Linked DNA regions of Solidesulfovibrio fructosivorans JJ]. The protein of the gene in region 1 interacts with the protein of each later gene in a pairwise test. Links are inferred from orthologs where the notes say so. Each region holds a gene or a part of one and is shown on either strand. Other genes may lie near its edges.

Region 1 (16,695 bases):
AACGATGAATTTCTTCATGGTCGTCCCCTCCCTTCCTTGATCGTCCTGGCGAAAGGGCTCAATCGACGTGGAGCACCACGGCGAAGGCGTTGAACATGGCCCAGACCTTTTGCCCCTCGACCAAATCGAGTTCGCGCACGCTTTTGGTAGTGACCAGGGCGCAAAGCCGCGTGCCGTCGGACAGGGCCACGATGACCTCGGCCGTAAGCTCGCCCAGGCGCACCAGCTCCACCTCGCCGAGAAAGCGGTTGGTGGCCGTGGCCCGCGGCATCTCGTCGCAGGTTTCGAGCACCACCCACGGGGCCTTGATCTCGGCCGTGACGAAGGAGCCTTCGGTCACGCCGAGGTTTTTGACGCTTTCGTTGGTGATCACCGAGGACACGGCATGGCCGCCCAGGCTTTCGACCACGACCCGGGACTGGATGTCCCCCTTGTGGACCTGGGCCACGCGGCCGAAAAACGCGTTTCGGGCGCTGGTGCGGCGGGTTTCGCGGGTGAGCACCTGCCGCTCCACCTTGCGGCGCTGTTCTTCGGGCAGATGCAGGAAGGCGGCGGTGAGGTCGGCTGTGGAATGGCCCAGGATGCGCTGCACCACGGGCAGCGGCACATCGTCGCGCAAGAGCTCCACGGCGCGGGACCGGCGGATGGTGCTCGGGTTCACCAGCTCCTTGGTGAAGCCGCATTCCTCGGCTCGCTCGTAAAACTTGCGGCGCACATGCCCCTGGTCCAGGCGAAAAAGGTTGCCCCGCAGCGAGGCATAGGCCGGATCGTCGAACACGGCGGCCAACGCGTCGCCGAGCTCCGCCGGAATCTGGACCTCGCGCCCCTCGCCGCCGTTGCCGCCGCTGAAATTGACGGACAGGGTGTCGAGGTTGACGTCGGTGCGGTCGTTTAAGGCCAGCACCTCGCCAAGGCGCGCCCCGGTGTGGCGCAACATGAGGTAGATCAGCCGCACCCGGTTGCGGGAGACGGTCACATCGGGCCGTCCGGACCGTTCGGTCCAGGCGGAAAACGCCTCGGACAACCGCGTCAGTTCCAGGGTATCCAGGAACTTGACGTCTTCGGGCACGGAAAAAATCCGGGCTGCCCGAAACCTCTTGCCGCCGGAATCCCCTCCGGCACCTTTTCCGTCGATCATGCGCGCGCTCCCGTGTGATTGACAACCGGATATCATTTCCCGGCAAAGGCGGGAAAGTCAAGGCCGGGGCGGCGGCGTCGGACCGGTTCTTAGGACCTGCTAGCCACCACTTCGATCTCCACCAGGACGTCCCGGGGCAACCGGGCCACCTCGACGCAGGACCGGGCCGGATAGGGCTTGGCGAAGTGCGCGGCGTAGACCTCGTTTATGGTCGCAAAGTCGTTCATGTCCTTGATGAACAGGGTGGCCTTCACCACGTGGTCCAGGCCGAGGCCGGCGGCTTCGAGGATGGTCCGCACGTTTGCGATGGACTGGCGGGCTTGGTCGGCGACGGTCCCGGCCACAATGGCCCCGGTCGCCGGGTCGATGGGGGTCTGTCCGGAAACGAAGAACAAGTCTCCGGCCCAAACGCCGGGCGAATAGGGACCGATGGGCGCGGGCGCGCCTTTGGGAACGACGATCTGCTTGGCCATGGGATCTCCTTGCCGCATTCGCGCGGAGGCGGATTTTCACGGCAGTGTGCAGCGCCTCCCCGGCGGCGTCAACAGGACGCCCGGGCGAGCCATAAAAAAGGGGGCCCGAAGGCCCCCTTGCGCGTGCCGTATCCGACAGTCGCTTCTAGAACTTGTAGGTCAGGCCGAAAGCGACCTTCCAGGCGTTGTTGCCGTTGGCCTCGGACTGGCTGACCAGGCGATGGCCCCAGACGCTTTCCTGGAACTGGCCGTGAGCCCAGCCGGTTTCCATGACCGCGGCCAGGTTTTCGTAGATCATGTACTTCGTGTCGAAGTTGAGGCCCATGACGTAGTCGTTGTAGCTCAGGTCATGGCCCATGGTGAAGTAGGAGTTGTTGAGGTAAAGCCGCGCGTTGCGGATGGCGCGCGGGGAGTTGTTGCCGCGCACGTACACGAAGGTCAACCGGTTGGTCAGCTTGTCGATAAAGGAGATGTTGTTGAGCGACGCGCCGATGCCGTAGTTGCCCACGGGGTCGGTGTACATGTTGGAACCCTTGCCGAGTTCCTGGCTGCTGTCGAACAGGAAGCTGTTGCCCGGGCCCCACTCCGACCGCATGTAAGGCATGCGCTCAGAGCCGTTCATGGTGGACTTGTCCTCACCGGTGGACCAGAAGGCGAACACCTGCGGGGTGACCACGTCGAGGCCGGTGTATTCGACACCGGCGTCGACCATCCAGCCCTGGCGCTGGGCGGCCTTGTGGTCGCTCTGGGCGCCGGCGCCGTAGATCACGTCGGCATAGAACTTGACCGGATCCAGGGCGGTGACTTCAAACGCGCCCCCGACCCAGAAGTAAGGATTCTGGTCGTTCTTCCAGTAGCCCACCGAACCGGGGGTGGTCATGTTGGAGGAGCTGGCGGCGGACACCAGGGTGTTGGCGTAGGTGTTGCCCCATTCGGCGACGTCCGTGGTATCCTTGTAGGTGTAGTTGGCATTGCGGCCGGCCACGGCGAGCATGCCCCACGGGATGGCCTTGAAGCCGTCAACGGTGATGGGCAGGGCCAGGAAGTAGGCGTCGAGTTCGTCGGCCACCTGGGTGGTCGTGGAGTCATAGGTGCGGTTGGTGTCGATCAGGCGACCGAAACCGGCCATGACCGACAGGTTCTTGTCGATGATGGGGGCGGTGACGACCAGGGCGGCCATCTTGTCGTTCCAGACCGGGTTGCCGTAGAACAGGCCGCTCTGGGGCAGGTTCACGTCCTGGAGGCCGGCCGTCACCTGGACGCCGTCACAACCGGGCAGCATGAACTGCAGGTAGGCCAGGTCGACCTGGACGGCGGTGTCCGGGTTGGCGGCGGTGAAGGTGCCGTGGCCCCAGACGTCTTCCACCTTGATGCCCAGACGGAACTTCACGGCCTCGTTGGCGATGAAGTCGGAACGCAGGCGAAAGCGCTCCCAGATCTCGAAGTCGTCGCCGGTTTTGGTGCCGGTCTTGTTCCAACCGGTATAGTTGCGGTTTTCAAAGAAGTTTCCATAGACACGCGCATCACCGGTCATTTTGACCTCGGTGGCGGCATGGGCGGCGGCGATCGCGCCGAGCACCATGACGGCCGCCAGGGCCAAGCTCGTAAGATTTCTCATTTTCCCTTCCTCCACAACTTGCGGCTTTCGTTGGATACGAAGCAACGCGCTCGCGCACGCTCCGGTGGCTAATCCGGAGCGTGACGCAGCTTTCTTTTACGCTGGGGAATGGTGAATGACAAGAAATTAGTTGCCTATTAATAATTATTTATATTCGTGATAGTTAATATAATTATGAAAAGGCATCTATTTATTTTTATTGGAGGGAGTACTGTCACGCTTGGTGGCGCGCAGTGCCCTGTGCCCGTGACGGCACGGGCACAGGGCACTGCCAGTCGGCAGGGACAGGCCCCGCGGCGGCCACCAGGGGAACGGAGCGGCCGGAGCCTACGGCGTCCGGGTCTCGAGCCACAGGGCCGCGCCCAGGGCTCCGGTCATTTCCGGCGCATCCGGGACAAGCGGCGGCGCGTCGAGCGTTTCGGAAAGAAGCCGGACCACGCAGGGGTTGCGGGCCACGCCGCCGACGAAGACCAGGGGCGCGGCCAGCCCCACCCGGGCGAGCATGGCCGCGGTGCGCGCGACGATGGCCCGGTGCAGGCCCAGGGCGATGTCGGCCGGGGGCGTGCCCCGGGCCATGAGCGTCGTGGCCTCGGTCTCGGCGAAGACCGTGCACATGGAGCCGATGACCGGGGCATCGGGACTGCCGGTCAGGGCCAGCCGGCCGAATTCCTCCACCGGGATGCCGAAGACCGTGGCCGTCATTTCCAGAAATTTGCCCGTGCCGGCGGCGCAGCGGTCGTTCATCTCGAACCGGCCGACCTTGCCCCCGGGCAAAAGCGCCACGGCCTTGGTGTCCTGGCCGCCGATGTCGAGCAGGGTGCGGGCCTCGGGAAAGAGCTGGGCCGCGCCCATGGCGTGGGCCTTGATCTCGGTCAGGGTCAGGGCCTGGGGAAAAAGTTCCCGGGCCAGCTCCCGGCCGTAGCCGGTGACGGCAAGCCGCTGCGGCGCGCCGTCCGCAAAGAGCTCCCGCAGCCGGGAAGCCGGGTCGTAGGTGGTGGCCAGGCGGCGGGAGGCGATGGTCTCCCCGCCGCCGCGCACCACCAGTTCGATGCTGCGCGAGCCGATGTCCAGGCCCGCGTAGGTGCTCATGAAAGCGTCTCCACAAAGGCCTCGACCCGGGTCTTGAGCTGGCCCGCGTCCTCCATGCCGTAATCCGTCTCGATGGCGAGGTAGGGCAGGCCGGCCGCCTCCATGGCTTTCCCCACCTTCAGCGCCTCGTGGGCGTAGGGCTGGCAGAAGAGCAAGCCGTAGTGGATCACGCCGTCGGCCCCGAGTTCTTTGGCCATGGCCGCGATGTGGTCCAGGCGTTCGGTGTTGGGCGTGAAGCAGGCGCAGTCGATCTTCATGTAGCGATCGGTGAGGGCGTCGAGCATGCCGTCCAGGTCCGTCGGCGTCTCGTCGGTGAAATCGCGCGTGTTGCGTTCGCCGATGCAGGATTCCTCGCCAACGATCACCGCGCCGGAGCTTTCGATCAGGTAGGGCAGCTTCCAGTTGGGCACGGCCATGGGACAGCCGGCCAGAAGGAGCCTTGGCGTTCCGGACGGAGCCACGCCCTGGCCGGCCTTGATGCGGGCTTCCATCTCGTCGCACAGCTCGTTTATCTTGGCGGTGAAGCGCACCGGGTCGTCGTAGAAGCTGATCTGGTTGACGAGGAGGGCGTCGCGGCCGGAGATGGGGGCCGGATCGGCGCTGCGCAACCTGGCCAGGCGCTGGAGGGCCTGCCGCTTGGCGTTGACGACCTTGGTCGCCGCGGCCAGGGCGGCGGCGGTGATGGTGTTGCCGGTGAGCTTTTCCAGCGCGTCCTTGTAGCGCGTAAGCTCGGCCCGGAAGAGGTCGCGGTCGCGGGGTCCCTTGCACTGGGGCACTTCCATCACGTGCATGGGGACATGTTCGCCAAAGGCCTCGTAGGCCTTTTTCTTGCCGTCGCAGGTGGTTTCCCCGACCACCAGGTCGCAGGATTCGGTGTAGGGGCAAAGCTTGGCCAGCTTGAAGCCGACGAAGGATTTGATGAGGTCGCAGGTGTTGCGCGGCACGAGGGTCTCGGCCTTTTCGGTCCCGGCCTTGGCCCCGGCGCAAAGCCCCACCTGGATGGCGTCGGCGGCGAGGGTGAGCTCCTCGGGCACGAACACGCAGAAGGTGCCCACCACTTTTTTCCCGGTCGCCTTGGCGTCCTGAATCTCCTTGATGCGCAGCCCGTGCACCTCGGACAGCACGAAATCCAGATACTCCGCTCCCTTGAGGCGTCCCTGCTGGGACAGATAGATGTCGCCGTAAAACTTGCCCAGCACCGTAAGCAAGGCGTCGTGGGCCGGTATGTCGAGGTCGAGGCTCTCCCACAAGGCCATATGGGCCGCATCGGTCATGGCTTCCTCCAGGCTGACGGATTGAGATGCTTCCTCTTTACGCGGACCGGCGTGCCGGGTGAAATCGTTATTTCCAATGCTTCTGACATGATACTATTGTAATAAACTATTTTCGAGGCGCTAAAGGAATCCGGAAAGCGGCCGAAAAGGGGGTAAGATTCGAACGTCCGGCGGGAAGCCGGACGGCAAAGCCGCCAGGGAGGGAGGCACATGGCTCAAATCATGTATCTCGACGACCATCGACGGGCGCGGGAGCCGGTACGGGGGATGGCGACGAACCTGTCGCCCGGGCGTCCCCAGCTCAGCGATCGGGACCTGTGGACCAGGGATTACAGGGAATCCGAAAACATCATGTATGCGATCTTCAAGATCAAGGAGATACTCGACTACCACCTCTATTATGATGATGTCTGGCCGTACCTGTTGCTGTCGTTCCTGGAAGCCGTCCACAACATCCGGCAGGGAGAGGGCAAGGATTTGCCGGGCACCGGAGCGTCGCTCAAAGACTACGTGCTTTCGGCCGTCACGCCGCAAAACAAGCGCGACCTGTCCATGGTGCTGCTTTTGACCGACCTGATCGAGAAGTCCCCGCAGTACCGGGGCACGTCGTCCACCTCGTAACGCCCTTGCCCCTGGCCGGCCGCGTCCGCGGCCGGTCGGGCGGCAGGCCTTTTCCGTCCGCTCGGGATATCCGTCTCATTCGCCGCCGCCGCGCAGGGCCTCGATGGGGTCCAGTGAGGCCGCCTTGCGCGCCGGGCTCAGGCCGAAAACCAGGGCGATGGCAAGCGCCGCCAGAAGCGACAGGAAAAAGATCTTGGGCGACAGGCGCAGCTCCAGCAGCCCGAGCCGGGACAGCGATTCGCCAAGGGCCACCCCGAGCCCTATGCCGCAGAGCGATCCGGCCAGCGTCAGGTAGAGGGCCTCGGACAGAAACTGGGCCGTTATCGCCGTCCTGGTCGCGCCCACGGCCTTGCGCAGGCCGATTTCCACCTTGCGCTCGCTGACGCTTAAAAACATCAGGTTGGCCAGCACGAAGCCGCCGACGATGATGGCGACAGCCGCCGTCACCCCCAGAAACGCCACCAGCCCGCCGGTGAAGGCGGTAAGGAATTTGAGGATTTCACTGGCCGAGATGATGGTGAAATCGTCGTTTTCCGTGGGACCGAGCTTGTGTAGATGGCGCAGCAGGGCGCGCAGGTTGTCCTTGGCCGCGTCGATGTGCTCCGGGTCGTGGAATTTGACGCGCAGGCCCCGGAAATACTTGCGGTCGAGGTTGAAGCGCTGGGTGAGTGTGGTGATGGGCATGATGATGCGGTCGTCGATGGTCACGTCGTGGCCGCCGCCGCTCAAGCCCCGGTAGGCCAGGCGGCCGACGATCTGCACGGGCAGGGTGCCGACCTGGATGGTGCGGCCGATGGGCGAGGCGTCGCCGAAGAGCTCCTTGGCCGGTTCGTCGCCTATAAGCGCCACCTTGGCCGCGTGGGTGATGTCGTCGGCCGAGAGGTCGCGGCCTTCGGCAAGGGGCCAGTTCCAGGTCTTGGCGTAGTTTTCCGTGGCCCCGACCACGATCGGGGATTCGTGGTTCCTGTTGCCGTATTTGAGGGTGACGGCCCGCACCGAGCGCATGGGCAGCACGGCGTAGGCCCCGGGCAGGGAGCGGGCGATGGTCCGGGCGTCGGAGAACGACAGCGTGTTGACGCGCTGGCCCACGGGCCGGTTCTCGATGTCCCCGCCGATGACCATGACCGCGTCCGGTCCGAAAAAATCCACGATCTCGAGCGCCTTGCGCCGCGCGCCGTCCACCGAGGCGACAATGACGGTCAGCGCCGCCACGCCCATGGCCACGGCGGCCACCACGAAAAGGCTTCGGGCCTTATGCGCCCAAAGGGCCAGGGCGGCCATGCGCTGGATGCGCCATAAGGTGCGGGCGAGACGCCCGGCGTTACGCCACGCGGCCATCGCGGACGAGGATCTGCCGGCCGGAGTAGGCGGCCGTGGCCTGGTCGTGGGTGACGACGATGACGGTCTTGCCGGAGTCGCGGTTGATCGAGGCGAGCAATTCCATGATTTCGGCGCTGGTGGCGGAATCGAGCTGGCCGGTGGGCTCGTCGGCCAGGATCAGGTCCGGGTCGTTGATGAGGGCCCGGGCCAGGGCCACGCGTTGCTGCTGGCCGCCGGAGAGCTGGGAGGGCTTGTGTCCGGCCTGCTCGGCCAGGCCCACCTTGGCCAGCAGTTCCTCGGCCCGGCGGCGCAGGACCTGTCCGGGCATCGGGCTGTAGAGGCCGGGGAGCAGCACGTTGTCGAGGGCCGTGGCGTAGGGGATGAGGTAGAAGCTTTGAAAGACGAAGCCGATGGCGCGGTTTCGAAGCTCCGAGAGCGCGTCGTCGTCAAGGGAGCCCGTATCGCGGCCGGCAAAGCGATAGCTGCCTTCGCTCGGGCGGTCGAGAAGCCCCAGGATGTGGAGCAGGGTGGATTTGCCGGAACCGGAGGGGCCCATGATGGCGGCGAATTCCCCGGCCGCGATGGAAAGCGTCACCCCGTCGAGCACGGTGTGGGCGATGCCGGCCATGACGTAGGTCCGGGTCACGTCGGCAAGCTCGATGAGCGCGGGGCGTTCCCCAGGGGCGGCCGGGGCGGCGGGGGAGGTCATCGCGCGGTCGGCCGGTTGGGTTTGGGGGCGTTTATGGCCGGCGCGACAAGGCCCGGCAGCACGATGCGGGTGGCCACTTTTTGTCCTGGCGCGATGCCTTCGAGCACTTCGGTCTCATTGAGGCCTTCGAGGCCGAGCTTGGGGTGCAGCTCGTGCACGGCGCCGCCCTCGCCGACGGCGAAGACCACCTGCCGGTCGCCGATCCACTTGAGGGCGGCGTTGGGGATGACGCACACGTCCTTTTTTTCCTGGACCACGATCTGGCACTGGGTGGTCATTTCCGGACGCAGCCGCATCGACTCCTTGGTGTCCAGGCGCACCAGGGCCTGATAATAGACGATGTTGTCGCGGATTTCCGGCTGGGGGTAGATCTGGTTCACGCTGCCCTTGAAGGTGGTGGCCGGGTAGGCGTCGACCCGAAACTCCACGGGCATGCCGGGTTTGACTTGGCCGACGTCGGTCTCGTCCACGTAGATCCACATTTCCAGGCGCGTGGGGTCGAGCACGGTGATGAGGTTGGCCACCTGCAACCCGGCCACCACGGTCTCGCCGGCCTGGGAGGTGACGAAAGCCACCACCCCGTTGATGGGGCTGACGATGCGGGTGTAGGAAATCTTGGTCTTGATGGAGTCGATGACGGCTTGCGCCTCTTCCTTGGCTTTTTGGGCCTTGAGGCGTTCCTTGTCGAATTCGGTGGTCAGGCGCACCAGGGAGGCCTGTTTGGCCAGGACTTCGTTGTGCCCGACCAGGGCGTCGCGCCGGGCGGCCTCGAGCACGTCGCGGGCGATGAGTTCCTTGTTGAAAAGCTGTTGCTGGCGCTTGTGGTTGCTGGCGGCGTATTCGCTCTTGGCCTCGGACAGGCGCTGTTCGGCCTGGGCCTCGGCGATGCGTTTGGGGTAGACGGCTTCGACCTGCCCCAGTTCGGCGCTGGCGCGTTCGAGCTTGGCTTCGGCCTCGGCCAGGCCGGCGCGCAGTTCCCGGTCGTCGATGACGGCGATGAGCTGCCCTTTGTGCACCTCGTCGCCGACCTTGACGTTCATTTCCTTGATGGTGCCGGTGGCCCGGGCGCCGATTTTGACGATGGCCCCGACCTGGGCCTTGATGATGCCGGTCGCCTCGAGGACCTTGCGCACGTCGCCGATTTTGGCTTCGGCCGTGGCCAGCACGCGGGGCGGTTCGGCTTTCTTGGTGTAGTGTTTCCAGGCGAAAAGCCCGGCCCCGGCGATGACGGCCAGGAGAAAAAGCCACTTGAATATGCGCATGCGTTGTATCCGGGGGGTCGATTTTGCCGTCATAGTGCCCGAAACGGGGGGAAGGGGCAAATCGGGGCGGCGCTTCGAACATCCCGCCGGTCGCGGACGCGCAGAAAAATCAAAACGGCGAGATCTTCTTCCAGAACGACCTCTTGTCCTTGGGCGGCCCGGGCTTGGCCCGGTTCCGCTCCACCTTGCACTCGACCATGGCGAAAAATTCGGTCTTGGCGCCGGAGCAGCCGAGGAAGATTTTCACGTGGTAGCTGTTGTTGTTATACAGGAGAAAGTACTCGAGCATGGTCTTGCCGCCTGGGGCCGGGGCGGTGGAGGCCGGCTGGCCGTATTGGGTCGTGAACTTGGCCACGGCGGCCGGGATGTTGCAGGCCTCGTCCAGGGGCTCGGAGGGCGAAAGGGCGAAGCTGTCCTTGAAGATGCAGCTGTTGTCCAGGATGTTTTTCCCGCCGGCATTGTTCGGCTGGGCGATGTAGGACTTCTTGGAGAGCATGTCGCCAAGGGCCTGGTTGGGGCGGAAATCCTGGGCGGCGGCCGGAATGACGGTCGCCAGGACGAACAAAATAGTCAGCACGGCTTGGCGCATGGTCTCCTCCTTGCCGGTGAGCCTGTGGCCTTTTTCCCTTTTCAGATGCTTTCCCATACACCAAATAGGGAATGATATCCTGAAAAAAAGTCTGACCTTACAAAAGGTAAAAGGTTTAGGAAGGGGAGAGCGCGAGAGGGGAGAACCCTTTGCAAAAGGGTTTCCCCTCTCGCATCGTCTTTCCCTCTCCCCCTAACCGCCAAGCTCGGCGATCCAGCCGGCCACGGGTTCTTCGATGATACGGCGGATTGCCGCCAGACGTTCCGGCGTTTCGGCCTCGAAGCGCAGCACCAGCACCGGCTGGGTGTTGGACGCGCGCAAAAGGCCCCAGCCGTCGGGAAAGGTCAGGCGCACCCCGTCCACGTCGATGACGTCGTAGCGGCCTTTAAAAAAGTCACGCGCCTTTTCCACCACCTTGAACTTGATGGCGTCCGGGCAGTCCATGCGGATTTCCGGCGTGTTGACCGTCTCCGGCCAGTCGGCGAGCATCCGCCCGAGCGGCGCGTCCGAGGCGGCCACGATCTCGGCCAGCCGGGCGGCGGCGTAAATGGCGTCGTCGAAGCCGTAGTAGCGGTCGGCGAAAAACATATGCCCGCTCATCTCGCCGGCAAGGGTGGCATCCGTTTCCTTCATGCGCGACTTGATCAGCGAATGGCCCGTGGCGGCCATGATCGGCTCCCCGCCATGGGCGGCGATATCCTTATAAAGCAGATGGCTGCATTTGACCTCGCCGATGACCGTGGCCCCCGGATGCGTGGCCAGCACCCCCCGGGCATAGATGGCCAGCACCTGGTCGCCGTAGAGCAACTTGCCGGACTCGTCCACCACGCCGATGCGGTCGGCGTCGCCGTCGAGCCCGACCCCGAAATCCGCGCCTTCGGCCACGACCCGCGCCGCCAGGTCGGCCACATTTTCCAGGATCACCGGATCGGGATGGTGGTTGGGAAACCGGCCGTCCGGTTCGCAGTAGAGCGGGATGGCATTGGCCCCGCACTGGCGCAGCACCTCGGCGCAGATGAGCCCGCCGGCTCCGTTGCCGCCGTCGACGACCACCGTCACCGGCCGGGACAGCACCATCTGCTCGGAGACATGCTCGACGTACGACGGTTTGATGTTGTGTTCGCAGACCACGCCCGAACCCTTAGCGAATTCGCCGGCGGCCATGATGTCGTAGATCTCCCGGATGGCGTCGGTATGGATGGTGGTCTCGCCGGACCATATCTTGAAGCCGTTGAACTCCGGCGGGTTGTGGCTGGCCGTGACCATGATGCCGGCCCTGCGGGCCAGGGCCTTGACCCCGTAGTAGAACACCGGGGTCGGCACCATGCCGAGACAGGTCACGTCGATGCCGCAGGCGACGAGCCCGGCGGCCAGGCGGGCCTGGTACTCGGGCGAGGTCAGACGGCAGTCGTGGCCGAGCACGGCGCGCATCTGCCCCCGGCGCGCGAAAAACGTGCCGGCCGCGCGGCCGAGCAGTTCCACCCAGTCCGGGTCGAAATCCACATCCACGATGCCCCGGATGTCGTAGGCCCGGAAAACCCCGGGCGACACTGGCTTCATAGTACCTCCTGGCGCGTTCGGCGAAACGGGGGACACGGCGGGCGTCCCTTGACCTTCCCCCCCATCTCTCCTATGCCGCCTTGAATGAACTGGGATTGGGACAAGCTCACGGAGCAAAAACGCCGTTACGGGTCGCAGATGCCTGACCCGGGCCGCGTCGGCGAGGACCTGGGCAAGAAATTTTCCGCTCTGCGGGAACGGCTCCCCGGCGGGCCGAAAATCGTCATCATTGTCGTGGCGATTTTATGGATCGCCAGCGGCATCTATATCGTCGAACCCGACGAGGCCGGCGTGGTCCAGCGTTTCGGCGCCTATGCCTACACAACCGGTCCCGGACCGCATTATCACTTACCGTTTCCCGTCGAAACCGTAAAGACCCCGAAGGTTTCGCAGGTGCGCCGGGTGGAGATCGGCTTCCGCTCCGTCTACGGCCGCCAGGGCGAATCGTTGCAGAACCGGCGCGTGCCCGAGGAGTCGCTCATGCTCACGGGCGACGAGAACATCGTGGACGTGCAGTTCAGCGTGCAATACCAGATCGGCAACCCCGTGGATTACCTCTTCAAGATCGCCCAGCCCGACGAGACGCTCAAAAGCGCGGCCGAGGCGGCCATGCGCGAGGTCATGGGCAAGGCCAAGATCGACTCCGTTTTGACCTCGGGCAAGCTCAAGGTGCAGGCCGACACCAAGGATCTTCTCCAGTATATGCTCGACCGCTACGATTCCGGCATCGAAGTGACGGCCGTGCAGCTCCAGGACGTGCACCCGCCCCGCGAGGTGGTCGACGCCTTCAAGGACGTGGCCAGCGCCCGCGAGGACAAAAGCCGGCTCATAAACGAGGCCGACGCCTACTCCAACGACATCCTGCCCAAGGCCCGGGGCCGGGCGGCGGGCATCATCAACGAGGCCGCCGCCTACAAGGAACAGACGATCCGCCGGGCCAAGGGCGGCGCGGACCGTTTCGCGGCCCTGCGCGACGCCTACGAAAAGGCCAAGGACGTCACGCGCGAGCGCCTGTATATCGAGACCATGGAAAGCGTTTTCGACAGCCCCGGCGTGGAGAAGATCATTCTCGGCAGCGACGCGGCCGGCAAGGTCCTGCCCTACCTGCCGCTCGGGGCGTTGCCCCAGGCCGGCGGCGCGGCGGCTCGGGCCGCCCAGGCGTCCAAGGCGACGCCCCAACCGGCCCCGGCGGCCAAGGGAGGCCGTCCGTGAAAAATTCCCTGATCATCACCGCCGTGGTGGCCTTTATCGCGCTCTTGGCCGTCTTTCAGACGGTCTACGAGGTGGACCAGACCGAAACGGCCATCGTGCTGCAACTCGGCAAACCGACGGGCGACACCAAGGAGCCCGGGCTGCACGCCAAGATCCCCTTTGTGCAAAACGTGGTCTTTTTCGATGCGAGGCTTCTCCAATACGACGCCAAGGCGGCCGAGGTCCTCACCTTGGACAAGAAAAACCTCGTGGTGGACAACTACGCCCGCTGGCGCATCACCGATCCCCTGCTTTTTTACCGGACGCTTCGCACCGTGGGCCGGGCCCATGCCCGCCTCGACGACATCATCTACGCCGAGGTGCGCGTGGCGCTCGGGCAGTACACCTTGCAGGACGTGGTCTCGGAAAAACGGGCCTCGATCATGGCCGAGGTGACCAAGAAGTCCACGGAGCTGCTCGCGCCCTACGGCATCCAGGTGGTGGACGTGCGCATCAAGCGCACCGACCTGCCGCCGGAAAACGCCCAGGCCATCTACGGCCGCATGCGGGCCGAGCGTGAGCGCCAAGCCAAGCTCTACCGCTCCGAAGGCTACGAGGAGATGGAAAAGATCAAGTCCGCCGCGAACAAGGACCGCACCGTGATTTTGGCCGAAGCCGAGCGTCAGGCCCAGGTGCTGCGCGGCGAGGGCGATGCCGCGGCGACGTCGGTCTGGGCCGAGGCCGTGGGAAAGGACCCGGAGTTCTTCTCCTTCAGCCGCAGTCTGGAGGCCTATCGCAACGGGCTCTCCAAGGACACGCGCCTGGTCTTGACGCCCCAAAGTCCTTTTCTCAAGTATTGGCGGTGACGTCGTCCCGAAAAATACCTGCGTATTTTTTTAAAAAAAATGTGCGGCAAGGGTGTCATCGGCGCCGGGATAACGCGTCCCGATGACAGGCGGGGCGGGCCGTAGCGGTCCGCCCCCGCTCCATGTTTCAATCGCATGACGCCGGTTGCATTCTCTGTGTATTGTGCTACCGGAAAACAAATTGCTTGTATCGTTTATGCCTGCGGACACCGCGCCAGCCTTGCAACCGGGAGGGGTTGCCGGGCAAAACAGCGAACAAGGAGTCCCTGGATGTCTGATGTCTTGCGTCTTGTCTTGTTTGCAGTGCTTTTCGCCTTTTTGTGCATTCAAGCCCATGAGTTGAGTTCCCCGGGAAGTCGCTTGTTGGCCAGAAGCCTTTTTGCCGACACGGCGACAAGGACCATGGACCCGCGCCATCCCGAACCGCTCAAATCCCGCGCTTTGGAGTTTCGGGGACTGACCCCCGTGCCCATGGCATCCGGCGAGTAGCCACGTCGCGCGCCCGCGCGCCCTTGGGGCCCGCCCGCCATCCGCCGGGCAGGCTTGACAAGGCGCGCGCATTTGGCGGAAGGTGCGACGCCTGTGCGCCCGAAGGCACGGGCGTCATGCCGCCGTGCGTCCAATAGCCCGGCAATCCCGCAACACCCGAAGGGGGAGACGATGGTTCTGGAGCTGATCCGGCCCGGCACGAAAATCAATTTTCTCAAGTACCGCAAGCTGGCCTATCTGGTCTCGGCCGCCGTGATCGTGGCCGGTTTCGTGTCCCTGGCCGTCAAGGGCGGACCGCGCTATGGCGTCGATTTCGCCGGCGGCCTGTCCATTCAGGTCCGTTTCGCCAAGGCCATGGACGTGGCCGAACTGACCAAGGCCGCGGACGCGGCCGGGCTTTCCAATGTGGCCGTGCAGCGCTTCGGCCAGGCCGAGGCCAACGAGTACCTCATCCGGGCCTCGGACCAGGACATCAACCAGGAAAACGTGCGAACCGCCGTGGAAACGGCCCTGGGCAAGGCTTTTCCGAACGCGGGACTCGACGTCCAGCGCCTGGAGATGGTCGGCCCCAAGGTCGGCGCGGACCTACGCGGCAAGGCCCTGGAAGCCATCTTTTATTCGGTGCTGCTGATCGCCATTTATATTTCCGGCCGGTTCGAGAAGCGCTGGATGGCGGCGGGCATGATGGCGGCGGGACTTGCCGGCGGCATTTACGTGCTCAAGCTTTTCGGCGCGTCCACGGTGTGGCTGATCGTCGCGGCCATGATCATCACCATGGCCCTGTGCTACGTGCTACGGCTCAAATACGCCCTGGGGGCGGTGGTGGCCGACTTGCACGATGCCCTGATCACCATCGGCCTCTTTTCGCTTCTGGACAAGGAATTCGACCTGACCATCGTGGCGGCGCTTTTGACCATCCTCGGTTATTCGCTCAACGACACCATCATCGTCTACGACCGGATCCGGGAAAAGAACCGCAACGTGGGCAAGACCCTGCCCTTCGAGCAGGTCATCAACATCAGCATCAACGAGACGCTTTCGCGCACCATCCTGACCGCCGGGACCACGCTCATCACCGTGGCCTGCCTGTACTTCTTCGGCGGCGCGGTCATCCACGACTTCGCCCTGGCCATGCTCATCGGCATCCTGGCCGGCACCTATTCCTCGATCTTCGTGGCCAGCCCCATCCTGCTGGATCTGGGCTCGGGACTGAAGCCGCGCACCGGCGCGCCGGCCCGGGCCGTTCCCGAAGAGACGGCCGGGGCCTGATCGCCGAACACCGCGAGCATCGCCCGAGACGACAAGAAAAGGGCCGCTTCCTCGGAAGCGGCCCTTTTTCGTGGCGGGAGGTAACGCCGGCGATGTTACTTCGCCGACTTGGCGGCGTGTTGCCTGGCCTGGTAGCCCGCCAGGTCCTGCTCGGCGCGGTTGTACTCCGCCAGGGCCTTTTCCTTGGCCTGCCTGTAGCGTTCGGCGGCCTGGGGGTTGCCGTCCCGTTTGGCTTCCTCCTCGGCCTCGGCATAGCGCAGGTAGGCGTATTTGCTGTGCTTGACCTTCTCGGCCAACAGCACCTTCGGGTCGGTGTCCTCCCAATGGTTAATGCGCGCGGAGCACCCGGAGAACATGGCGGCCGCAAGGATCAGAAGCAGACAGGCGACGAGGCGGAAACGGAAAGGACGGGTTGCATGCATAACGGTTCACAGGGTTGTCGGCCCCCTGGGCGTCCCACCGGGACGCCGGCATCAGAGCCGGATGTTGACGATGCCTCCCTGGGGCACTTCGATGCTCCCGCCGAGCGGCACCTGTACGGAACCGCCCAGGGGAATTTCGACTGTCCCCGTCGGAGGTGTAATCGAGACTGCCCCGGCCGGGGATATGCTGACGGCACCCGGAGGCCCGGCTTCGAAATGGCCGGGCGGCAACGCCTCGAAACGGCCGGGGGGAGTGGCCTCGGTCTGACCGGCCGGTGTGATGGCGTCAGACATGGTCTACCTCCCGAGGCGACGCTTGCGCCTCTTTGGAGAATATGCCCGAATTTCGGCCGGCAGGCAATGCCGGTGCCGCGCCTCCCGGGGGGAGCGGCGGAAAAACCGTTGCCGCGCCTGGGATTGCGGCCGCATGAAATCGCGGTAACCTTTTTCGGATGCGCGGTGGGATCAGGCCGCCCGGGCGTGGCGCTTGGATCGGACCAGAGCGTCGGCGGCCATGCCGGCCAGATAGAGCACGCCACGCAGCAGCAGCGGGTAGCAGGAGGGATCGGGCGTTTCGGCTTGCGGCGTCAGGAGCGGGGGAGCGCCGTCGCCGTGCTGGCCGGACAGGCGCTTTTGGATGGTCCGGGCTTCCTCGTTGCGGCCGTTTAGGGCCACACTTTTGCCTATGGCGCGTTCGGCCAGATCGGGGCGGCGCAAGAAATGGTAGGCCTTGGACAGGCCGAGATAGGCGTCGGCGTTTTTGGGGGCCAGCTCCAGGGCATGGCGGAAAAGCGCCACCGCGGCG
Region 2 (9,313 bases), on another replicon or contig:
GACCTTGGCGGCGACGACGGGATCGTCGTAGCCGAAGGCGATGGCGTTGTTTTCCTTCAGGTGATCCTTCAGGACATCATGAGCGCCGTCTTTCACCGCCAGACGGGCCAGGGTGTTTTTCACAACCTGGTAATCGATGCCCGCGGCGCGGAGCTTGACGCGCAATTCGGTCAGCTCCTCGACGGTCATCGCCCGAAAGTCGGTAACCACCGCAATGCCGGCCCGGTCCGCCTTAGCGCGCAGTTGTTCGATAATCTCGTTTTTTTGCGCACGTTGCACGGGTACCTACCTCCACATGCGGGTTGGAGGGCCTTCAAGGGAGCCAAAGCCGAATCTCGGCGGGAAATTAAGGGGGACACCCCCACCCGCTGTCTCTGACTCGCCTTCCATGCCCTGTTTTATATCGAAAAATCGTCCCAGGCCAAAGGACGCACCTTTGGCCGGGGACAATTGGTTGCAAAAAAGGGGAGCTACGGTTAGCCCTCGAGAAGCTTGCGCACCGACTGGGTGTCCACCTTGATGCCGGGCCCCATGGTCGTGGCCAGGGCCATGGCCTGCAGATAGGTTCCCTTGGCGGCCGAGGGCTTAAGCCGCATGACGGTGTCGATCAGGGCCCGGAAGTTGTCGAGCAGCTTCTCGGCACCGAACGAACGCTTGCCCAGCGGCACATGGAGCACACCGGCCTTGTCCACCTTGAACTCGACCTTGCCGGCCTTGAGCTCCTGGACGGCCTTGGCGATGTCAAAGGTGACGGTGCCGGTCTTGGCGTTGGGCATGAGGCCGCGAGGGCCGAGGATCTTGCCGATCTTGCCGACCGAAGCCATCATGTCGGGGGTGGCAACGGCCTTGTCGAAGTCGAGGAAGCCGCCCTTGATCTTTTCGATCAGCTCGTCGCCGCCGGCGATGTCGGCTCCGGCCTCGCGGGCCTCGGCCTCCTTGTCGCCCTTGCAGAAGGCGACCACGCGCACGCTCTTGCCCAGCCCATGGGGCAGGGAGACGGCGCCGCGGACCATCTGGTCGGAGTACTTGGGGTTGACGCCCAGGCACAGGGCGACGTCGACGGTCTCGTCGAACTTGGCTACGCCCGTCTTGACGGTCAGAGCCATGGCTTCGGTGAGATCGAATTTATTCGTGAGGTCAAGGTCTTTGACCGCCTCGCGGTATTTTTTGCCGTGCTTGGCCATTTCGGAATATCCTCTCGCGGTCGTGCCGGTTAGACGATGTCGATGCCCATGCTGCGAGCCGTGCCGGAGATGGTGCGGCAAGCCGCTTCCACGTCCTTGGCCGTCATGTCCACGAGCTTGAGCCTGGCGATTTCCTCGATCTGGGCCTTGGTGATCTTGCCCACCTTGGTCTTGTTGGGCTCGCCCGATCCCTTGTCGATCTTCGCGGCCTTGACCAGAAGCACGGAGGCCGGCGGCGTCTTGGTGATGAACGTGAAGGAGCGGTCGGCGTAGATGGTGATGAGCGCCGGAATGATGGTGCCCTTCTGGTCCATCGTCTTGGCGTTAAACGCCTTGCAGAACTCCATGATGTTGACGCCGTGCTGCCCCAAGGCCGGACCGACCGGCGGAGACGGGTTGGCCGAACCGGCCGGAAGCTGCAATTTGACCTTGGCGACGATCTTCTTGGCCATGATGCGTATCCTTAAGCGGGACGACGCCCGTTAGTTTTTGCTCACCTGCACGAAATCGAGCTCCACCGGCGTCTGCCGCCCGAAGATGGATACCGAGACGCGAAGCTTGCCCTTGTCGTAGTTGACGTCCTCGACGACGCCGTTGAAGCCGCCGAAGGGGCCGTCGATGACGCGGACATCATCGCCCCGCTCGAAGTGGTACTTGGGTCTGGGCTGCTCCTGACGGCTGACCATCAGGCTCAAAATCTTGTCAGCCTCGCTGTCGCGCATGGGCGTGGGCTGGTTCTTGCCGCCGATGAAACCGGTCACGCGGGGGATGGACTGCACAAGGTGCCAGGAGTTGTCGTTCATGGACATCTTGACCATGACGTACCCCGGGTAGAACTTGCGGGTGGATGTCCGTTTCTCCCCCTTGACCAGTTCGATGACCTTTTCCGTGGGAACGACGACTTCCTCGATGCTCCCGCCATCCTGGCCGGTGCGCATCATCTCGCGGATGGTCTGCTCCACACGGTTCTCAAAACCCGAGTAGGTGTGGACAATATACCACCGCGCGGGTACGCGCTGTTCGCCGGAGCCTTCCTGTTCGGTCATGATCGATCCCGTTACGATAAAATGAACGCGACAAGCCTGGAGAGGGCCATGTCGACGACGCCGAGGTAAATGGCCATAATGACGCTGAAAACCAAAACGGCGACGCCGGTCTTGATGGTTTCCTGGCGCGTGGGCCAAGTCACCTTCTTCAGTTCGACCTTGGACTGTTCGAAAAACTCCTGGGCCGCCTTGACGTAACCCGTAAGGGATTTTCCGGACTTGGCCGAGGCCTCCGCCTTGGCGGAGGGCTTGCCGGCCGCGGCCTTGAGGGGCTTGTCAGCGCCCTGGGCCGCCTGTGTCTTTTCTTTGGCCATGACCTCGCCTTGCTCGATATATGGCAGGGCAGGAGGGATTCGAACCCCCAGCCCTCGGATTTGGAGTCCGATGCTCTACCGTTGGAGCTACTGCCCTGCGTTAATACCCGGCGCCTACTTGGTTTCCCGATGGACCGTATGCTTATGGTCGAACGGGCAGTACTTCTTGACCTCGAGGCGGCCGGTGGTATTCTTCTTGTTTTTTTCCGTCGAATAATTCTTGCGCTTGCACTCGGTGCACTGCAACTGGATGTTGATGCGCATTTTCTACTCCACGATTTCCGAAACGACGCCGGCGCCAACGGTGCGGCCGCCTTCGCGGATGGCGAAGCGCAGGCCCTTTTCCATGGCGATGGGGGCGATCAGTTCCACGTTGAAGGTGGCGTTGTCGCCGGGCATCACCATCTCGACGCCCTCGGCCAGGGTCACGACGCCCGTGATGTCGGTCGTGCGGAAATAGAACTGGGGACGGTAGCCGGTGAAAAACGGGGTGTGGCGGCCGCCCTCTTCCTTGTTGAGAACGTAGACCTCGGCCTTGAACTTGCGGTGCGGCGTGATGGAGCCCGGCTTGGCCAGAACCTGGCCGCGCTCGACCTCGTCGCGCTTGACGCCGCGAAGGAGCACGCCGACGTTGTCGCCGGCCTGGCCCTGGTCGAGGATCTTGCGGAACATCTCGACGCCGGTGCAGGTGGTCTTGACCGTATCCTTGATGCCGATGATCGCCACTTCGTCGCCCACGGTGATGATGCCGCGCTCGACACGGCCGGTGACCACGGTGCCGCGGCCGGAGATGGAGAACACGTCCTCGATGGGCATGAGGAACGGCTTGTCCACGTCGCGCTTGGGCTCGGGGATGTACGCGTCGCAGGCGTCGAGCAGCTCGAAGATCGGCTTGGCGTCCGGGCTGTCCGGGCCTTCGGCCTCAAGGGCCTTCAGGGCCGAACCCTTGATGATCGGAATGTCGTCCCCGGGGAAGCCGTACTTGGTCAAAAGCTCGCGCACTTCGAGTTCGACCAGCTCGAGCAGTTCGGGGTCGTCGACCAGGTCGACCTTGTTCATGAAGACGACGAGCTGGGGCACGCCGACCTGACGGGCGAGCAGGATGTGCTCACGGGTCTGGGGCATGGGGCCGTCGGTTGCGGCCACCACCAGGATGCCGCCGTCCATCTGGGCGGCGCCGGTGATCATGTTCTTGATGTAGTCGGCGTGGCCCGGGCAGTCGACGTGCGCATAGTGGCGCTTGTCGGTCTCATATTCGACGTGGGCCGTGGCGATGGTGATGCCGCGTTCCTTTTCCTCGGGGGCCTTGTCGATCTGGTCGAAGGGGATGTACTCGCCAAACCCCTTGAGGCTGGCCAGGCGCGTGATGGCGGCCGTCAGCGTGGTCTTGCCGTGGTCGATGTGCCCGATGGTGCCGATGTTGACGTGCGGCTTTTTCCGCTCAAATTTCGCCTTGCCCATGTCGTCCCCCTAAGCAGCGGTTTGACTTCGGATTTTTGGGTGAATTCGGATATGGAGCCCACGACCGGATTTGAACCGGTGACCTCTTCCTTACCAAGGAAGTGCTCTACCGACTGAGCTACGTGGGCCTCTATAAAATGCGTAGGACACGGGAGGCATTGGAGCGGGAAACGAGACTCGAACTCGCAACCCTCAGCTTGGAAGGCTGATGCTCTAGCCAATTGAGCTATTCCCGCGTATGTCACACGTAGTACATGCGACAGGGCTTCCTGTCTCCTACAGCATTCGCGCGTTATGGTGGAGGGGGGTGGATTTGAACCACCGAAGGCGTACGCCGACAGATTTACAGTCTGTTCCCTTTGGCCACTCGGGAACCCCTCCGCTCTGGAGCTGGCGATGGGACTCGAACCCGCAACCTGCTGATTACAAATCAGCTGCTCTGCCAGTTGAGCTACGCCAGCGCCCAAGAGGCAATCTGTTAGCTCGGCAAAGCCGGATTGTCAAGTCTTTTTCGTTCGCTCACGGCCACATCCGCTTCAGGCGGACGCGAAGTGGGTTTATTACGCGGGTGCCCCAACCTTGGCAACAACTTTTTTTTAATTTTCCTCATTTTTTTCCGCCCGCCCCGCTCGACCCGTTTTTTGCGCCACGCGTTGCAAAGAAACGCGAATTTCCGTAGAAGCCGTAACGATAAAAACCGAATCTCAACCTACCAGCCATCGAGTCCTCTGTGAAGAACATGGAAAAACATCATCGATTTTCCCTTTGGTACGTGCTCATCGCCATCTGGGGCGTTTTGCTCCTCAACAACTTCATCGTCACCACCTACGGTCCGAAAAACCTGCCCTACTCCGAGTTCCTGAAGAAACTCCAGGCCGGGGACATCACCGAAGTCTCCATCACAGGCGACGTCATCGAAGGAACCATGAAGGTGCCGGACGCCGCGACCAAGGAGCCCAAGGACGAGGAGTTCGTCACCCGCCGGGTCGCCCAGGACCTGTCCAACGAACTGGCCAAGTACAACGTCCATTTCCGGGCCCAGCCCGAATCCACCTTTCTGCGCGACATCCTGTCCTGGATCATCCCCATCATGATCTTCTTCGGCATCTGGTATTTCCTCATGCAGCGCCTGAACCCGGGGGCCGGCGTCATGGCCTTCGGCAAGAACAAGGCCCGCGTCTACGCCGAGAAGGATCTCTCCACCCGCTTCGCCGACGTGGCCGGTTGCGACGAGGCCAAGGCCGAACTCGTGGAGATCGTCGATTACCTGAAGACCCCGGACCGCTTCCGGCGGCTCGGCGGCGAAATGCCCAAGGGCGTGCTGCTCATCGGCCCGCCGGGCACGGGCAAGACGCTGCTTGCCCGGGCCGTGGCCGGCGAGGCCGGGGTGCCGTTTTTTTCCATCTCCGGCTCGGAATTCGTGGAAATGTTCGTGGGCGTTGGCGCGGCCCGGGTCCGCGAGCTGTTCGTCCAGGCCAAGGAAAAGGCCCCATGCATCATCTTCATCGACGAGCTCGACGCCATCGGCAAATCCCGGGCCGGGGCCATCGTCGGGGGACATGACGAGCGGGAGCAGACCCTAAACCAGCTGCTCGTCGAGATGGACGGCTTCGACCCGCGCGTGGGGGTTATCATCATGGCCGCCACCAACCGGCCCGAGACCCTCGATCCGGCGCTTTTGCGGGCCGGGCGCTTCGACCGGCAGGTGCTGGTGGACAAGCCGGACGTGGCCGGACGCGAGGCCATCCTGCGCGTGCACGCGGCCAAGGTCATCCTGGGCCCCGAAGTGGACCTCTCGGTCATCGCCCGCAAGACGCCGGGTTTTTCCGGGGCCGATCTGGCCAACGCCATCAACGAGGCGGCCTTGCTCGCCGCGCGCAAGGACAAGGACGCTGTGGGCATGGCCGACCTGGAAGAGGCCGTGGACCGCATCATGGGCGGCCTGGAAAAGAAAAACCGCGTCATCAATCCCAAGGAAAAACAGGTGGTGGCCTACCACGAGGCCGGCCACGCCGTGGTCGCCACCTTCACGCCCGGGGCCGACGAGGTGCACAAGATTTCCATCGTGCCGCGCGGCATCGGGGCGCTCGGCTGGACGCAGCAACTCCCGACCGAGGACCGCTACCTCATGTCGCAGACGGAGTTGCTCGGCAAAATCGACGTGCTGCTCGGCGGGCGGGGGGCCGAGCGCCTCATCTTCGGCGACATCTCCACCGGGGCGCACAACGACCTGCAACGGGCGACGGACATCGCCCGGGCCATGGTGGCGGAATACGGCATGGGCAGGACCCTCGGTCCGGCCACCTTTCCGCGCCAGAACCGGCCGGTTTTTCTGGGTGCGGAACAGAGCGGGCTGGCCGGACGGGAATATTCCGAAGCCACGGCGGCCAAGCTCGACGCCGAGATCAAGGAGATCCTGGAAGCGTCGCAGGAGCGCGTGGCCGAGCTTTTGGCCGACAAGAAGGAGCTTTTGGAAAACATCGCCCAGACGCTTTTGGAAACGGAAACCATCGACGAGGCGCGGTTCAAGGCCCTGGTGGAGGCGGCCGGAGGAGGCCCCAAGGTGTAGTCCCTTCCTCTCGGACGATGAAAAAGGCGGGCTTTCCTCTCCTTCGGGTTGGGGAAAGCCCGCCTTTCACGTTTTAAGCCGCTTGCGAAGGGCCTGGACAAACCGTCTCCCGCGCGTGCTGGGCCGACAGCGCGGGGACGCGACCGGACGCGGACGGCCCTTACGGCGTTTCCGGCGGCGTCGAGGCTGGCGGCGTCGCGGCCGGCGGATTGCCGGCCTGGGGCGCACCCGATGCCCCCGGTTCCTTGTTTTGCAGCAACATCATTTTTTCGGCACTGCCCACGCTTGAACCAAAGAAATATTGCACGACGGAGGTAAACGCGGCAATCAGGGCGCCAATCAACAGGGCAAGCTGTTCCTTTGCCTGGGGAGTCCCCAGCGGTCCCGAAGGCTCGTACCAATACTGGGCAATAAGAACGCCGAAAAAACCTGCCACGATAAGGATGGACAGCGTCCATTTTGCATAGATATTTATTTTTTTCAGCGATCTAAAGTCTTGCGCATTGATGCTGTCCAATTCGCTTTGCGGCCCGCAGGCGTTCGCTTCCTTCACGACGGCCAGTCGGCTCAGCTGGTGCCTGAAGGCTTCTTCCGCGGCCTTTATCTTGTCGACGTTGGCCGCATCGGAGACGGGCTCGACCAGCTTGTCCAGGTCGCCCGCAACACCGAGAGCTTTGCCCAGGGCCTCCAACCCGGCTTTCCGTAGCGGAGCATTTTGGGCATCGCAAAGGCACGCGGCAAGAACCGGGGATTGGCTTCGAATTTTCTCGGCGATACTTTCACACGTCGCTCCCATAGCGCCTCCTTGGGCCGGCCCAAGCACGGCCCTTGGCGAAACTATGCCACAACACGTATTTGGTGGACAATACCATATTGCGATTATCCGAAGAAAATTCCCCCTCAAAAGACGCAACCGCCGCTTGCGCGTCACCGCTCCCCTGCGCCGGCGCGCACGAACAGCAGGCTGCCCCGGCCGCGACGGACCAGACGCCAGCCGGGATCGGCGGCCAGGGCGGCGATGACCGGATCGTGGATACTTAAAAGAATCACGTCCGGCGGGTAGGCCTCGAGGAAATCACGCCAGCCCGGCCCGGCATTGATGAAACGGAAATAGGCCTCGTGGACCGGACGCGGGTAGACCGTCTCGTAGCGGCCGTCCATGGCCACCTTGACCGCCGGATACTCGTTCCAGGACAACCACTCGCCCCAGTTGAAATGGGCCAGCACGTTGCCGCGCAGGCGACCGTGCTCCCGCAGCCATTCCACCGCCCCCACGGGATAGGAAAAATCCCCCGCTCCCGGCGCGTCGCAGTCCGGGGCGGTGATGCGCCAGGGCGTCGCCAGCACGAAGTTGACGGCAAGCGCCGCCACAAACCCTCCAAGAGCCACGGGCAGCCAGCGATACCGCTTCGCCAGCCTGGAAAGGGCCGGGCCGGCCTCGATCCCCTTGCCGTCGGCGAAAATCGACGGGAGCAGCGCGGCAAAGGCCAGAATGAAAAAAATCTGGTGGCGCAAATGCCCCATGGCCATCCAGGCCGTCACCCCGAGGACCAGCAAGTCCGTCAGGTCGCGGTGGCGGCGTTTGACCAGGAAAAACGCGGTCAACCCGGCCATGCCCAGCAATATCCAGGCGTTAACGGCCAGCCTGCCCAGTCCGATCGCCCGCCAGACCGAGGCCCACTCGGCCACGTCCGGCCGGGGAAGCCGTATGGCCGCGAGCAGATAGGTCCAATAATCGAGCCCGTACGGGTTCACCAGCGTCACCAGGGCGCAGGCGAGTCCGCAGGCGGCCAAAGGGAAAACGCCGCGCCGCCGTTGCAGCGCCCCGGCCGCGTACAGCCCGACCAGCCCGAGCCCGGCCAGAAAGCCGCCGTGGAGATTGGCCCAGACGAGCATCATAAGCGGCAGCCACCCAAGCCGCTTCCACTTCCCGTCCGCGCGAAAGGCCTCCAGCCGCCACAGGAACACGGCGAAGAACAGGTAAGTGAAAATCTGCGCCCGGGCCGGGGCGAACCCGATCACCAGCAGCTCGCCGGCAACGAAGCAGAAAAGACCACTCGTGACGGCATCGGCCCGCCGGACCCGCGAGGCGGCGAAAACGCCCAGGCAGACCCCGGCCGCGGCGAGGTAGCGCAGGGCCTGGATGCCGGCCATGCCGCAGGCGGTCAAAAGCGGATAGTAGACGACCCCGGTCAGCCACTCGTGGTAGACCCACGGGGTCAGCGTCGGGGTGTAGGCAAAGACGTCTTTATAAGGGAAGCCCTGCCGCCAGAAGAGACGGCCGAAGGCGAGGTAGCCCCAGAGGTCGAAGTCGGCGGCGGTGATGGCCAACCTGCCCGCCACCAGCAGCGCCGGCACGGCCACGGCAAGGGCAAGCAGGATTTTCTCCCTGGTGGATCGCGGCGGCATGGGACCTCACTTTCCCGGCCCGGACCGGACCGTTGCTTGATATATCCGGTCCTAGCTTACGGGTCCGTAGTGAGGCAACACGCCGCATCCCGCTCAGGCGGGCTTTCGCCCCTCCACCACCCGGTCATGGCCGGCCAGATCGCGGCGCACGGCCACATCCGCGAAACCGGCCTCGGCCAGGACAGCGGCGGCAGCCGGGCCCTGCTCCCAGCCGATTTCGACGAGCAGCCAGCCGCCCGGGGCCAGCCGGTCAAAGGCGGTTCGCGCCACCACCGGCACGGCCTCGAGCCCGCTTTCGCCGGGCACCAGCGCGCCTTGCGGCTCGAAATC

Evidence for each region.
Region 2: the proteins of hflC (region 1) and ftsH interact in binary tests that used the Escherichia coli proteins (3 or more experiments, as listed by UniProt). The link is inferred for Solidesulfovibrio fructosivorans JJ] from one-to-one orthologs.

What each region holds. Positions count from the first base shown.
Region 1 is NZ_AECZ01000046.1:1,005-17,699, reverse strand. The notes cover bases 11,787-14,785. They hold hflC (protease modulator HflC), read left to right. Parts: upstream 11,787-12,861; coding sequence 12,862-13,710; downstream 13,711-14,785. Other genes in these bases: secF (protein translocase subunit SecF), read left to right, coding at 14,371-14,785; DESFRDRAFT_RS23170 (hypothetical protein), read left to right, coding at 14,071-14,199; hflK (FtsH protease activity modulator HflK), read left to right, coding at 11,787-12,865. In the rest of the region: DESFRDRAFT_RS19125 (universal stress protein), read right to left, coding at 1-18; DESFRDRAFT_RS19120 (TOBE domain-containing protein), read right to left, coding at 59-1,138; DESFRDRAFT_RS19115 (RidA family protein), read right to left, coding at 1,228-1,611; DESFRDRAFT_RS19110 (outer membrane homotrimeric porin), read right to left, coding at 1,757-3,229; DESFRDRAFT_RS19105 (acyl-CoA dehydratase activase), read right to left, coding at 3,557-4,318; DESFRDRAFT_RS19100 (double-cubane-cluster-containing anaerobic reductase), read right to left, coding at 4,315-5,592; DESFRDRAFT_RS19095 (hypothetical protein), read left to right, coding at 5,803-6,213; DESFRDRAFT_RS19090 (ABC transporter permease), read right to left, coding at 6,289-7,551; DESFRDRAFT_RS19085 (ABC transporter ATP-binding protein), read right to left, coding at 7,535-8,242; DESFRDRAFT_RS19080 (efflux RND transporter periplasmic adaptor subunit), read right to left, coding at 8,239-9,504; DESFRDRAFT_RS19075 (hypothetical protein), read right to left, coding at 9,614-10,093; DESFRDRAFT_RS19070 (phosphomannomutase/phosphoglucomutase), read right to left, coding at 10,286-11,653; more of hflK, read left to right, coding at 11,738-11,786; more of secF, read left to right, coding at 14,786-15,468; DESFRDRAFT_RS19045 (hypothetical protein), read right to left, coding at 15,564-15,890; DESFRDRAFT_RS19040 (hypothetical protein), read right to left, coding at 15,942-16,184; DESFRDRAFT_RS19035 (response regulator), read right to left, coding at 16,356-16,695.
Region 2 is NZ_AECZ01000016.1:100,539-109,851, forward strand. What follows is about bases 4,229-7,159. They hold ftsH (ATP-dependent zinc metalloprotease FtsH), read left to right. Parts: upstream 4,229-4,744; coding sequence 4,745-6,574; downstream 6,575-7,159. Other genes in these bases: DESFRDRAFT_RS12535 (hypothetical protein), read right to left, coding at 6,735-7,159. Outside these bases: rplJ (50S ribosomal protein L10), read right to left, coding at 1-279; rplA (50S ribosomal protein L1), read right to left, coding at 477-1,184; rplK (50S ribosomal protein L11), read right to left, coding at 1,214-1,636; transcription termination/antitermination protein NusG, read right to left, coding at 1,667-2,230; preprotein translocase subunit SecE, read right to left, coding at 2,242-2,544; rpmG (50S ribosomal protein L33), read right to left, coding at 2,659-2,808; tuf (elongation factor Tu), read right to left, coding at 2,812-4,005; more of DESFRDRAFT_RS12535, read right to left, coding at 7,160-7,370; DESFRDRAFT_RS12540 (hypothetical protein), read right to left, coding at 7,502-8,983; prmC (peptide chain release factor N(5)-glutamine methyltransferase), read right to left, coding at 9,077-9,313. UniProt on the Escherichia coli protein: Acts as a processive, ATP-dependent zinc metallopeptidase for both cytoplasmic and membrane proteins. Plays a role in the quality control of integral membrane proteins.